One region of the Shewanella denitrificans OS217 genome, then DNA from elsewhere that is predicted to be linked to it. Evidence: predicted binding sites of a transcription regulator. Region 1 holds the regulator's gene; the other holds the start of a gene.

Region 1 (7,437 bases):
GACTGGCAAAATGCTTTTAGAGAACAATGTAATAATTGATGCTATTAACATCGAAGAACCAGTACAATCAATCTCAACTCAGTCATTGGCATTCGACATGAATACCATGATAATGACCTCCGATGACATGCTATATGTCAAAGGGAAAGACTTTATTATTCAAGGCTTAGGCCTGTATGCTGACCTAGAAGCAGAAGAATTGACCTTACTAAGTCAGGTAGAAGGAACATATGAAGCAAAGTAACATACTCTTGATAGGCCTATTAATGGCAACTTGCCATAGCGTTCACGCTAAGCAAGGCGATTTACAACAAGAGCTTAAGGTTGAAGCCGTTAGCCAGAAAGCCGATATCAAGAACAATCAAATTATCTTCTTTGGCCCAGTTAAGGTAGTGCAAGGCAGTATCAATATTCATGCCGATGAACTGCGCGCATTTAGCACGGCTAAGAGCCCAAGCAAAGTGATGTTGGCCATAGGAAATCCTGCGACTTTTAGCCAAGAGTTAGATGATGGCAGCACAGGTACCGCTAGCGCTAAAGAGATCCGCTACGATCTTGCTTCCCGTACCTTGACGCTAACAGGCGAAGCCAAGTTAGATCAAGCCGGCAACCAAGTCACAGGTAACAGTATTCGTTACAATATCAAAGATCAGCAATTGATTGCAGAGAGTACGGGTAAGGGACAAGACAGGGTTATCACCATTATTCAGCCTGAAAATTATCAGGATAGCAATATCAAACCTAGCCTACCTGAAATCCCAGTTAAGAAGCAGGATGAGCAATGATCCAATCTAAGTTGACCGCTGAAAATCTTGCTAAGAGTTACAAGAATCGCCAGGTGGTAAAAGATGTCAGTTTATCCGTTAGCACGGGGCAAATTGTCGGTCTACTGGGCCCCAATGGTGCAGGCAAAACCACGACCTTTTATATGGTGGTGGGTTTAGTTAAGAGCGACAAGGGCCGCATTCTGATTGATGATGACGATCTCACCGGCGATCCCATGCATTTGCGTGCCCGTAAAGGCATAGGTTACTTGCCCCAAGAGGCCAGTATTTTTCGCAAGCTCACGGTCAGAGACAACATCATGGCCGTATTGCAGACCCGTAAGTCGTTATCAAACGACGAGCGTGAGGAGCAACTCGAGCATTTGTTAGAAGAATTTCACATTACCCATATTCGTGACAGCCAAGGCATGTCATTATCTGGTGGTGAACGTCGCCGGGTTGAGATAGCCCGCGCACTAGCCGCCGATCCCCAGTTTATTCTTCTGGATGAGCCTTTCGCTGGTGTTGACCCTATCTCAGTTATAGATATAAAAAAAATAATCCAACAGCTCAAGAGTCGCGGCCTTGGCGTATTGATTACCGATCATAATGTCAGGGAAACCTTGGATGTTTGCGAACGCGCTTATATCGTCAGCCACGGCAATTTGATTGCCGAAGGCACACCTGCTGAAATCTTAGATAATCAGCAGGTTCGGGCAGTGTACTTAGGCGAACAATTCAAGCTATAGTTAATTAAAATGACGTTCAGGGGCACAGATAATGCTCCACCAAGATCTGTCGCACTCATGGAATAGACACTAGGGATATGCGGTAAATGAAAGCGTCACTCCAACTTAAAATGGGTCAACATCTGACTATGACCCCTCAGCTGCAACAGGCGATTCGCCTGCTGCAACTTTCTTCATTGGAGCTACAGCAAGAAATTCAACAAGCCCTTGAGTCCAATCCCTTATTGGAACTAGAAGACGAGTTCTCACAAGAAAAACCCCCTAAAAAAGATGACATCCAAGGTGATACCGATTTCAGCGACAATAGCCAAGTCAGCGTCGAGAAAGACACCTCCTCTGTGGACACAGCAGAATCCTTAACCAAGGAATCCATGCCCGATGAGTTACCCATGGATACCACCTGGGATGAAGTCTTCACCGCAGCGCCCAATTCAGGTTCAGCCAGTGGTGGCAGTTTCGATGATATGCCCTTTCAAGGGGAAACCACCGAAGGCTTATACGAGCATCTAGAGTGGCAAAAAAATCTCACCCCCTTCTCTGAAACCGATCGGGCCATCGCCACCGCCATCATAGATGCCATCGATGAGCGCGGTTATCTCACTCAGTCCACCCAAGATATTCTCGAAGCCATGGGCAACAGCGATGTTGAACTGGATGAAGTCGAAGCCGTATTAAAACGAGTACAGCATTTCGACCCTGTGGGCATAGCCGCGAGAGACCTGCGGGAGTGTTTGTTGATCCAGTTGGCCCAATATGCCGCCGACGTGCCTCATTTAAACAATGCACGTATGCTCATCGATGAGTATTTAGACTTGATCGCAGGCCGCGATTTTAGATTGTTAATGCGTAAAACTCGCCTTAAAGAAGACGAACTCAGGGACGCCATCGCCTTAATCCAATCCTTAAATCCAAGGCCTGGGCTTATTGTGGCCCATAATGAAGATGAATACGTGATCCCTGATGTGACTGTACTCAAGAAGAATGGCCGCTGGATGGTTGAGCTCAATCCCGATTGTATGCCAAAAATCAGCGTGAATCAGCAGTATGCCGCTATGGCTCGCAGCAGCAAGAGCCAAGTCGATAGCCAATTTATTCGTGGTAATTTGCAAGAGGCCAAATGGTTTATTAAAAGCTTAGAGAGCCGTAACGATACCTTGCTCAAAGTGGCTAATTGCATAGTTCAATATCAACAAGGGTTCTTCGAGTTTGGTGAAGAAGCAATGAAACCTATGGTTCTCAATGACATAGCAGAAGCCGTTGAGATGCATGAGTCGACCATTTCTCGTGTTACCACCCAAAAATACATGCACACCCCCAAAGGCTTGTTTGAACTCAAGTACTTCTTTTCAAGCCATGTGAGTACCGATGATGGGGGTGAATGCTCATCTACCGCAATCCGCGCTTTCATTAAAAAGCTGGTTGCCGCAGAAAACCAGAAAAAGCCATTAAGCGATAGCAAAATGGCTCAACTTCTGGCGGAACAGGGGATTAATGTTGCCCGTCGTACGATAGCAAAATATCGTGAAGCAATGCTCATCCCCCCCTCAAACCAACGTAAGAGTTTATAACCTACTAGGCTATTGGAGGATGTGTAATGCAGATCAATGTAACTGGGCACCATATAGAGATAACCGAATCACTGCGCGAATACATTAGCGGCAAATTTTCTAAACTTGAACGCCACTACGATCAGATCAATAATGTCCATGTGGTGCTAAATGTTGAGAAATTACAGCAAATTGCTGAAGCAAGAATTAGCTTAAGTGGTACAGAAGTGTTCGCAACATCAGAGCATGCCGACATGTACGCTGCCATAGACATCCTGATCGATAAACTCGATCGCCAGGTCATTAAACACAAAGAGAAGTTAACAAAACACTAACAATGGAACTTTGTAGCATACTGCAGCCGGAATGCACCACCTGTGCCACACCGGGCAGTAAGAAAAAGGTACTGGAACTCATCAGCGAACTTGTCGCTGCCCAGTACCCACCCCTCTCTGCGCAAGCAGTTTTCGAAAGCCTAGTGGCCAGAGAAAAAATGGGCAGCACAGGAATTGGGAATGGCATTGCGATACCACATGGCCGTTTAGACAATATCACTCAACCAATAGGCGTATTTATCAAATGCGATGAAGCCATAGCATTCGATGCTATCGATAAGCAACCTGTTGATCTACTATTTGCCTTATTGGTACCCGAGGATCAATGTAAGCAGCATTTAAGCACCTTAGCGGCCATGGCTGAAAAACTATCGGACAAACACATTTTAAAACAGCTGCGTAAAACCCAAGATGCAGCCGAACTTTACCAGGTAATAACTCAATGAAACTTGTGATCGTATCGGGGCGTTCTGGCTCAGGAAAATCCGTCGCCCTTAGGGTATTGGAAGACCTAGGTTATTACTGCGTCGATAACCTACCACTGCCTTTAATTGGTAGCCTGCTGGCACAACTCAAGAGCAGTAATGACTTAGTGGCCATCAGTGTCGATGTGCGTAATATTGCCGAGCAGGGCAAAGTACTCGAGCAGCAACTGGCCCTACTGCCTCCTGAAACAGAAATCAGCAGTTTCTTCTTAAATTCAAGTGACAAAGTATTACTTAAACGCTTCAGCGAAACCCGCAGACTGCACCCACTATCGAGAAGCCAGATGTCGCTGCAAGAGGCGATTAAACTCGAGGGCCGCCTACTTGAGCCTATCGCCAAGATGGTCGATCACCACATAGACACCTCTTTACTCAATGTGTATGAATTAAGCGATCAAGTCAGGCAAATTTTACTGGGCAGCGTCGATAAGGAACTGGTGATCAACATAGAATCCTTCGGTTTTAAACATGGCATGCCCACCGAAGCCGATTTCATGTTCGATGTGCGTTTCTTGCCAAATCCTCATTGGGAAACCGAGCTGAGACCACTCACAGGGCTCGATGTCCCTGTGCAAGAGTTCTTAGCGCGCCAGCCCCTAGTGCATAAATTAATTTGGCAGATTGAAAACTTATTCGAAACCTGGATGCCACACCTTGAGCGTAATAACCGCAGCTATTTAACCATAGCCATAGGCTGTACGGGTGGCCAGCACAGATCTGTCTACATTGCCGATCAGCTCGCCAAACGCTTTGCCAATGGCAAACATGTGGTCAACGCGCGTCATCGTGAATTAGGTGACGTCAAAGCCTAATGCCAGCAGGGAAATTGCGCTATGCCTAGACTCGAACGCAAGATAACCATAGTCAACAAGCTAGGTCTTCATGCCAGAGCGGCCACTAAGCTTGCTGTTTTAGCATCTGAATTTGAGGCAGAAATCAGTTTGTTTCAGGGTGATAAACAAGCCAGCGCCGCCAGTGTGCTTGGGCTATTAATGCTAGAAAGCGCCATGGGTAAGGAAATCACTATCGTCGCCCAAGGCAAAGATGCACAAGCTGCACTCGATGCCATCTGCAGTCTTATCAATTCAAAATTTGATGAAGCCAGCTAAACCTCTCTTTTTCCCCTAGCTCTTGCTATAATACTTCCTTGATTTTTGGGAGGGTTAATGGACGTATCAAGATTACTAGACGGCTTAAATGATGAACAGCGTGAAGCCGTAGGCGCACCACTATCGAACATGTTAGTGCTCGCTGGCGCAGGCAGTGGTAAAACCCGTGTATTAACCCATAGAATTGCTTGGTTAATGCAGGTTGAACAGCAAAGCCCCTACTCCATCTTAGCCGTGACCTTCACCAATAAAGCCGCTGCAGAAATGCGCGAGCGCGTTGAAAAAGTGGCAGGCTCTAACATGGGCCGCATGTGGATAGGTACCTTCCATGGCCTAGCCCATCGTCTACTGCGGACCCATTTCCAAGATGCTAACCTGCCCCAAAGCTTTCAAATAATCGACTCTGACGATCAGCTTCGCTTACTTAAGCGCATTTTAAAAAGCCTAAACCTCGACGAAAAACAATATCCACCCCGTCAAGCCCAAGGCTATATCAATGGCAAGAAAGACCAAGGACTGCGCCCTAAGCATATCGATGCTGGCGGTTTCCCCATTGAACAAAACCTGCTAAATATCTATAAAGTTTACCAAGAGTCTTGCGATCGCGCGGGCTTAGTAGACTTTGCTGAAATCCTCTTGCGTGCCCACGAGCTGTGGCTCAATAAACCCCATTTACTGGCGCACTACCAAGAACGCTTCAAACACATCTTAGTGGACGAGTTCCAAGACACTAACGCCATTCAGTATGCGTGGATCCGTGTATTGGCAGGTAACAGTGCTAATGTGATGATAGTGGGTGATGACGATCAGTCCATCTACGGCTGGCGTGGCGCTCAGGTTGAAAATCTACACAAGTTCCTACAAGACTTTCCAGGTTCTAGCACCATACGCTTGGAACAAAATTACCGTTCTAGCGCCAATATTCTGAATGCATCCAACGAATTAATTGCCAATAACCCAGACAGGTTAGGCAAAAAGTTGTGGACCGAAGATAAAGACGGCGAACCCATTTCCATTTATTGTGCCTTTAATGAAATGGACGAGGCCCGTTATATCGTTAGCCGTATCCAAGACTGGCAAGAAAAAGGCGGCGCCTTAACTGATTGTGCTATTCTCTACCGTTCAAATGCCCAATCTCGGGTATTGGAAGAAGCTTTCTTACACAAGGGCATGGCTTACCGTATTTATGGTGGTCTGCGCTTCTTCGAACGCCAAGAAATCAAAGACGCCATGGGTTACATGCGTCTTATCAATAATCATAATGATGATGCAGCCTTTGAGCGTATCGTTAACACCCCCACTCGCGGGATTGGTGATCGCACCTTAGATATTATGCGCACCACCGCCAGACAACACCAGCTCACCCTATGGCAAGCGAGTTTACGTTTGTTGGAAGAGAAAGTCTTAGCGGGTCGTGCGGCCAATGCGGTGCGCGGCTTTATGGACTTAATCGTTGACCTTAAAGTCGACACAGAAGCAATGCAGCTGTTCACTATGGTCGATACTGTAGTGAATACTTCTGGCCTTAGAAGCATGTATCAAGCCGAAAAAGGCGAGAAAGCCCAATCTAGGATCGAGAACTTAAACGAACTCGTGACGGCGGCCCGCAGCTTTGAAATGCCAGAAGAACTTGAAGACATGGGCGAGCTCAATGCCTTCTTGTCCCACGCCGCGTTAGAAGCGGGTGAAGGTCAAGCCGATGCTTTCACTGATGCGGTACAGTTGATGACACTGCATTCTGCCAAGGGACTCGAGTTTCCCATGGTGTTTATGGCTGGCGTCGAAGAGGGAATATTCCCCAGTAAAATGGCGTTGGATGAAGGCGATAGACTCGACGAAGAACGTCGCCTTTGTTATGTGGGCATGACCCGCGCCATGGAAAAATTGACCATTAGTTACGCCGAATCACGACGCATTTATGGTCGTGAAGATTACGCAAGTCCATCACGCTTCATTGGCGAAATTCCCGCTAAATATGTTGAAGAAATTCGCCTTCGGGCAAAGGTAACAACCCCAACCATGAGTTCTAAAATTAGCAAACCAAGAGCCACCATAGCCCAAGACACAGGCTTTAAAATAGGTCAAACGGTTAAGCACTTTAAATTCGGCCAAGGCGATATCACCAGCTTTGAAGGCATGGGGGATAAAGCTAGGGTTCAAGTAAACTTCACCGATGTAGGCAGTAAATGGCTGCTGGTCACACTTGCCAAGCTTGAGGCCTGTTAAACGGCAACATTTAATTTATAACCGACAAAGTTAACATTGGAAATGACGGGCATGACCTTTGGAAGAAATATGACAGCACAGACTCAGCAAAGCATAATGGCTAAATTAGCCCTCTATGCCCAGTTGTCTCGCATCGATAGGCCCATAGGCACATTACTGCTGTTGTGGCCTTGTCTGATGGCGCTGCTCTTTGCTGCCAAGGGTATGCCCGACATCAAGGTC
Region 2 (7,437 bases), 960 kb from region 1:
TCGCACACTCTAGGTTTTTCCAATTCAATACTTGTTCAGCTAAGATGTTAGATAATGATTATAGAATAATATAGATGATTGGTTTGATTTCACAAAGAGAAGTAAGATGTTTACATTTGCTTGAAAAATCTACATGAACTGAATATTTCTGATTTAAATTCAAGTGCTGCGGCAGTGCTTATTATCGAATGTAATGTCCCGTTTTATATTCGATAATAGCTTAGGGTATTTTAATTTAGTAAGAATGGTGTCCCAGGCAGGATTCGAACCTGCGACCTATCCCTTAGGAGGGGATTGCGCTATCCAGCTGTGCCACTGGGACTTTGGAGGCCATTATATAAAAATATCAGCAAAAAGATACGAGCTTTAAGCAAAAAAAGTGATAACTGATTAAAACTTAAGCTCAATGTGGTTTTGATATCTCGATTGACAGCTTATCTGAGATTTTTGTTGTTTAATAGTTATCAAACTAGCCATGCATACACATTACTGTGAACATGGCTATTGTGAAGGCGCATTTGCTCAGGGCTAATGATTAGCGCCTTAGATTATGGCCAGCGTAAGGCTATAGTTTAAGGGCAATATCTTGTAGCTGAATATTATCAGCAGCGCCCATGCCAACTATGGCCGCAGTGGCTGTGTCTTCCGACACTTGATCAATAGTGATACTGGTTTGGCTCTGGGTTGCTATGGTTCTCATGTTGTTGAGCCTGTCAGGGATGTTCTGCTGCAGGATAATTTGAAATTTATCACCGGTTTGCACACCATTTTTGCGGCCAAGGTTAATAATAATCCTTTCTCCTTGGCGAGCGATGATCTGCCCCAGTAGCGGGCGGCAACTTAGCTCCTCATCCAGTGACAGGCTACTTTCTTGAAAAAGTTGGATCATGCTTTGTCCATAAGCGGAATCCCAGAAATGCTGACTACTAGGGGAAACCGTTTCCTGAAGCTCAAATTCCCACGGAGCAGTGTCTGAAAAGGATTTACTCCAGACGATTTCGCCACTGATCCCATGGTACAAGGTAAGTTTAAAGCTGAATTGCCTAATGGCGGGTTCAGACACAAAGCCTAAATAGGAACTACGGCCTTCTTGCAATGAAATATCTAAAATCTCAGGTTGGAGTAAGTACTGACTGTCGGTGATTTCACCCAACCATGTCGGGATCCGGTAGCCTTTAAAATTCGATAAAGTATTAGCTTGGTCGAGTTTCTCATTGGCGTGAATTCGCATAAAGCTATAATTTGATTGAGCATTGATAACATTGCCTAATTTTTGAGATACAGCTTGCTCAAATTTCGCGAGCTGACCATACCTAAGTTGAGATCTGTCGGCGATTAATGCCTGTGGCAAGATGATGGCGGCTTTTAAGGTTTGCTTTTGACACTGGGCATTGGTTTCTTGATCTGAAAGCTCAAGGGCTAGCACTACAGTAAGAATATTATTTCTGACTGACTCACTGACCAAGACGATGTTATCGGCTACGCCCATTCTTTGCATAGAGAAAGAATCCTGAGTCAATCTGCCTTGTTCTATTTTTTGCTCGCTGTTGAAATTAACCCCTGCTTTTAAGCTAGCGTAATTTAAGGCCTGACTTATGGCATCTTCCCGAGCCTTGTCAAAATCATCATTTACAATACGGGCTTTGCCAGTGACCTCAATTTGCTCGCTATAAGCTTGAGTGATAAATATCAAACTACAAAGGCTGACTAAGGCAAGAGTAATATGACGCTTAAGTGGCTTAAGTTTGCGTTGAGAAAAGTTGAATTCCTGTGCTTTCATGTTGAAGCCTCGTGCATGACCATTAATGTGTATTGCTGCTGTGTATGCTTGCTGCATAAATATTGCATCATGAATACTTTAGGCACTTAAATGTAAAATGAATAGCAGACTAGCCGTTCAGTTTTAGCGCTAAGCATTATGACGAAATAGTGACTCTTAATGCAGCTTAAGTATCTTACAAGCAATTTTTACGCCAAAAAAATATTTTCCCTGTTCACGTTAGAGGCTAACGGCTTCACTCATCTTATCCATAAAGATCGGCCTACTTGAGCCGATAAAGAGTCAATATCATAGAAGTTAACACTCACATTCTAGGCTAACTATAGCAAGAGCCGATATCAGATAGCTTAATCCAGATGTAAGCTAGATTAGAGTTCATATTCAATGACCCTAAGTATTAGGTTCTGTTACTGGGTTGAGTTAGATTGTTTTTTCTAGCCAACAAGTTATTTTGGCTTGAAAATTGCTTGTTAAAATTAGTTTTTAGGCATATGTCTAAATTTTGCCGTTTGACTCAATGTCACTGAGATAAAGGGCAGGGCAATGAATACTCGTGTCATCCAAAGGAATTTGCTAATGCAAAAATTTACCGTGGTAACCATCATCTTGTTTTTAGGAGCCTGCGCGCGCCAACCGGCAGATCTCTCATTTAACAATCAGGGCCATGTTGTGAATCCAAACAATACAGAGCCGGTTGCCAAATTGAAGCTTTCCTATGACATCAATGAAGCTGGGTTGTCACCTAAGGGGCAAGTCAATGTGCTTGCTGAGAAGTTAGTGAATGAGCTTGTGGTACATAATGATGCGCTCAGAGCGGATCAGCCCCTACTTGTGACTACACCTGTGATGCTTAATAGTTTCGATAATACTAATGATCTTGGATTGCAATTACAGCAAGGCATGATTGCAGCATTTCATGCCCATGAATTTAACCTGGTGGATATGAATGTGGCTGAATCACTAAGATCCACTCAGCAAGGAGAATTTATATTGAGCCGGGACTGGCAACACCTACCTTCAGACTTACCAGTGTCACATGTGGTGGTATCGAGCATGAGTTTTACGCCAGAAGGATTAGTGGTGAATGCCAGAGTTGTGGATGTGAGTAATAATCGCGTCGTTTCAGCGGCGCAATCTTTTGCGTCGAATGTGACACTGTCTGGGTATTTGGTGCCATCGAATAAAATTATCTCCCGCGATGGCGTGCTCTATCGTCATGAAACAGAAGGTAAAGAAAGCTTAGGGGTGAGGAAATAACCATGAGATTAACTATTTTGCTTGTCTGCGTTTTATTATCCGCTTGTTCTTCTGGTGACAGGTATGTTCAATGGGAAACTGAAGCCCCATCAAACTTTCCTAAATTGACTGCCATTGGCTATGCGCCACTGGCAACTCAGCCCTCAGATAGTCAAGCTCACAGAGTGCTAATGGCAATGCAAGCATCTAAAGTCGTGGCATATCGTGAATTAGCTGAGCAAGTGTACGGTCAAAAGATCACCGCGAACTCAAGTGTGAGTGATTGGTTGCTAACAGATGATAATGTAAAGGCCAATGTCTCTGGATTAATCCGTGGTGCTAAGGTGGTGAAAAGTTATCCGTCTGGCGAGCATTACGTCACTGAATTGGAGCTAGACTTCTCTCTTGTTTGGGCGTTATACGAACAGCAAAATCGCCCTAAAAAAGTGAAAGATGTTACCTACTTTTAGGTCTACAACAATTGATAAATAAAAAAGCCGCTGATGCGGCTTTTTTATTATTTATTGGTTCAAAGTAACCGTTAAGCTTTGTACCCATCGCCGAGACTGGAAATAGTGGAAGTCTTGCCTTTATCATTATAAGTTAGGCTTGTTGCATTACGACTGACTTGTAGCGCTTGAGAGAAACGATTTAGGCTGGCAATATTGAGCTCAATTAGGCTGGCATTTTGCTTGTTATTATCTTGGCACTCTTTGAGTAATGCTTTAGTTTGAGCCACTTTTTCTATTAGGCTTGCTTCAGTGCTTAGTAATTTATTTTCTGAGTGGTTTGCCAGTTTAGTGTCATTCATCTGCAATTCGTTTAAACACTGAAGTTTATCTTTCGCCAAGTTCATGAGTAAATCGGCATCACGTTGGTGCAATGCTTGAGTTTCCTCGGCTATCAGTGTTTTTAACTTAGCAAGAATACCAAGCTGATAAGCTAGCAGTTTGAGAAGTTCAGTCATAGGTTACTCAATATGTGTCACTTTGAAAAGTAAGGTAATAAGAGTAACAATTAGCATCCGAACTTAAGCAAAACAGCTAATCTAATGTGCTTAAGCATGACTAATCTTACTCGACATCAAGCCCCAGCTCACTGAGCTCGGCCTCAAAACTGGCAATATTGGCTGCCAATTTTTCTGGGTCAACAGTATAACGACCTTCTGAAATCGCTAATTTGATTTCAGCTACCTTTTTTTGATCAACTTCAGGTATGGAAGACATTTTAGCTTGCGCACTTTGAAGTTGCTGAGCTTGTGAGGTGATACTCACTGAGTCTGTTTTTACATTCGAGGTGCTTGGCTTGGCCGCAGTTTCAGAGGCTTTAGCAGCCATATCCCTATTGGATCTTAACTGTGTTGTGCTTGTATTTAGCTTGTTAATATCAATTGCCATGGTAGGCTCCAGCGTGAATAAGTCAATTTCTCTAACAGGGTATCGGCCGTTAAAATGTAAACTGTAATCTATTTTACATTTTTACTTCAACTTCGCCAATCCCTGTGACTTGAGCATCTAACTCTCTGTTCGAAATGCTGTTCTTCACCCTAATAGTATCGCCTTCATTGCCATCATTAAGTGCTTCTCCTGAGGTTTTTATGACAATATTTTCAGTTCGGGCAAAAATAGAAACCGGATCTCCCTTACACACAAAGCATAAATTACCACTGAGAATAGGAGCGTCTTTGGCCACCCTTCGCTTTACTCTACTGCCAATAATTTGTTCTATCTCAGTAAAGAATTGCCCACGTAAGCTGTATTGATCAACGAAAGCTATATTAAGGCTATCACGAGTAATTAACGCCCCTGGCGATAACACATTGTCTGCAACGACAACGGGGTACAATATTTCTACTCTGACAGAAATATACACTTGCCAAAGATAATTTAAGCTTGGCGCATGGCAGCTGAGTTTGACCGTGTTATTTCGGCCTATCTCTCGCTCTGATGCTAACTCTACAACTACGGCTGATGAACACGCCGGTGGAGCGAGGCGACCATCAATATTTTGGGGGGTGATGATCACCTTAGCGTTGCTTGGCGCGTCAATTTTATTAGCAACGGCATCTTTAGCTAATGCTGTTAATGCCGATATTGTAGGGACATGGGTGACTTCACTCGATAAAACGGGCAAAGTTTGTAGGGATAATAATAAAGCGATAAAAATTTTTACTTTCATAATGAAGAGACTAGCGTGTTTTGCCAGAATACACCTATACTTTGAATTATTGATGTTGAATGCCTGTTTAACGTGATTGAAATTAAGTCATAAACTTGACGTATTGGTTACTCTTACTAACGTAAACATGTATATAATGATAAATTGATGGATAACAAGCAATTTATATGCCGATATATTTGATTGTTCAGGGTTATCTGGCTTAAAAAGCGAGCTTACAGATCCACTTCCATAATCTATGCTACAAGTTAATATTGCTATATTTGGCGTTAGCAGCCCATGGGTGTAAACAGCCGAAAATTACAATAACCGTGCCCTTAAGGGGATAGCTTTCACAAACAACAAGGCAATGTTATGTCGAGTATTCTTGATTCAGTTAACAAACGCACCCAATTGGTAGGACAGAACAGACTAGAGCTGTTGCTGTTTAAGCTAAACGGTCGTCAACGCTTTGGAATTAACGTGTTTAAAGTTAAAGAGGTACTACAATGCCCACCTTTAACCTCATTGCCTAAGCTGAATCCTTTTGTAAAAGGGGTGGCGCACATTAGAGGTTCAACTATTTCCGTTATCGATTTGAGCGCGGCAACAGGTGGACGTCCATTAACAAGCACCAAAGATTGTTTTATTATTATTTCCGAATACAACCGAAGTATTCAAGGATTTTTAGTGAGCTCAGTTGAGCGTATTATTAACACTAATTGGGCAGATATAATGCCACCCCCTCAAGGAGCGGGTCGGTATTCCTACTTGACAGCCGTAACCGAAATCGAGGGTGAACTGGTTGAAATTTTGGACGTTGAGAAAATTCTTGATGAAATATCTCCCGTTAAAACAACCATCAGTGCGGAAGTCAGTGAACAAATCACCTTAGATAAAGAACAGAATTATCACATCATGGTGATTGATGACTCGGCGGTCGCTCGCAAGCAGATCATTCGCTCTTTAGAGTCGCTTAATTTGCAAATCGATACCGCCAAAGATGGCAGAGAAGCGTTAGAGAAGCTTAAAGCCATTGCCAAGGAAATGGATGATGTTTCTAAGGAAATACCGCTAATTATTTCGGATATTGAGATGCCCGAAATGGATGGCTATACCTTAACGGCAGAAATCCGAGATGACCCTAAGCTTAAGCACATCAAAGTGGTGCTGCATACTTCCTTAAGCGGGGTCTTTAATCAGGCCATGGTGCAAAAAGTAGGGGCAAATGATTTTATTGCCAAATTTAATCCTGATGAACTGGCTGCTGCGGTGAATAAACATTTAAGCTTGTAATGCATCCACTTGAAAATGTTGAACCACAAATCTGATTTTGAACTACATTAAATAGAAGCGTTTGATAGCGAGTGGCTAACCACAAATCAGTGGTTTATGAGTTTATTTTGGGCTCAAAATGATTAGGAAATGAATGTGACTGACAAAACGCTCGATGAAGCAGAATACAATCAATTTAGACTGTTTTTGGAACAGCACAGCGGCATAGTGTTGGGCGATAACAAGCAGTACTTAGTAAGAAGTCGCCTTGCGCCTTTGATGGGAAAGCATAATTTGCCTTCATTAACTGAAGTGGTTAAGCATTCCATGAAGCCTTCTGAAAGACAATTGCGTGCAGAAGTCATCGATGCCATGACCACAAATGAGACATTATGGTTTAGGGATAGGTATCCTTTCGAGCTCCTCAACAATGTGCTGTTACCTGAATACAGTAAATTAGGCCGACCTTTAAAAATTTGGTCCGCAGCGTGTTCATCGGGACAAGAGCCCTATTCGTTAGCCATGACAATTTTAGAATATCAGCAAAAGAAGCCGGGGGCATTAGCTGGAAGTGCCAGTATTCAAGCAACAGATTTATCACCAACTATGCTTGAACGTTGTAAAAATGCTGAATATGATGGTCTGGCCTTGGCTCGAGGTCTATCCGATGAACGCAAGCGTCAGTTTTTTGATCCTCTGCCTACGGGGAATATGAAGCTTAAAGATAATGTGAAACGTTTGGTGAATTTTCGCAGTCACAATTTGCTGGAAAGTTATACTTTACTGGGGAAGTTCGATATTATTTTTTGTCGTAATGTGCTCATTTATTTTGCCCCAGAGGCAAAGGCAAAAATTTTGCGGCAATTTGCTGCCGCTTTAAATCCCAGGGGCATTTTGTTTCTCGGTGCATCTGAGTCAATTGCTGGTCTGACAGAAGAGTTTGATATGGTGCGCTGTAATCCGGGTATTTATTATCAGAAGAAGACCTA

What was found. The regulator sigma-54, encoded in region 1, starts transcription at its own class of promoters, with help from an activator protein. The targets are predictions, from matches to a motif close to GTTGGCACGNNNNTNGNNT.
Region 2: SDEN_RS06750 (flagellar assembly protein FlgT) is a predicted target of sigma-54. The motif match lies at 1,960-1,978, and genes of this name have one in related genera.

Annotation. Positions count from the first base shown of each region.
Region 1 is NC_007954.1:556,331-563,767, reverse strand. Features, by position in the region: gene lptC (LPS export ABC transporter periplasmic protein LptC) at 1-244, shown strand, start outside; gene lptA (lipopolysaccharide transport periplasmic protein LptA) at 231-785, shown strand; gene lptB (LPS export ABC transporter ATP-binding protein) at 782-1,513, shown strand; gene SDEN_RS02575 (RNA polymerase factor sigma-54) at 1,600-3,081, shown strand; gene hpf (ribosome hibernation promoting factor) at 3,108-3,395, shown strand; gene ptsN (PTS IIA-like nitrogen regulatory protein PtsN) at 3,398-3,841, shown strand; gene rapZ (RNase adapter RapZ) at 3,838-4,692, shown strand; gene SDEN_RS02555 (HPr family phosphocarrier protein) at 4,714-4,989, shown strand; gene uvrD (DNA helicase II) at 5,047-7,215, shown strand; gene ubiA (4-hydroxybenzoate octaprenyltransferase) at 7,312-7,437, shown strand, end outside.
Region 2 is NC_007954.1:1,516,081-1,523,517, forward strand. Features, by position in the region: tRNA gene SDEN_RS06745 (tRNA-Arg) at 246-322, opposite strand; gene SDEN_RS06750 (flagellar assembly protein FlgT) at 566-1,780, opposite strand; gene SDEN_RS06755 (FlgO family outer membrane protein) at 2,357-3,037, shown strand; gene SDEN_RS06760 (LPP20 family lipoprotein) at 3,040-3,486, shown strand; gene SDEN_RS06765 (flagella synthesis protein FlgN) at 3,558-3,983, opposite strand; gene flgM (flagellar biosynthesis anti-sigma factor FlgM) at 4,090-4,413, opposite strand; gene flgA (flagellar basal body P-ring formation chaperone FlgA) at 4,487-5,194, opposite strand; gene SDEN_RS06780 (chemotaxis protein CheV) at 5,549-6,469, shown strand; gene SDEN_RS06785 (CheR family methyltransferase) at 6,599-7,437, shown strand, end outside.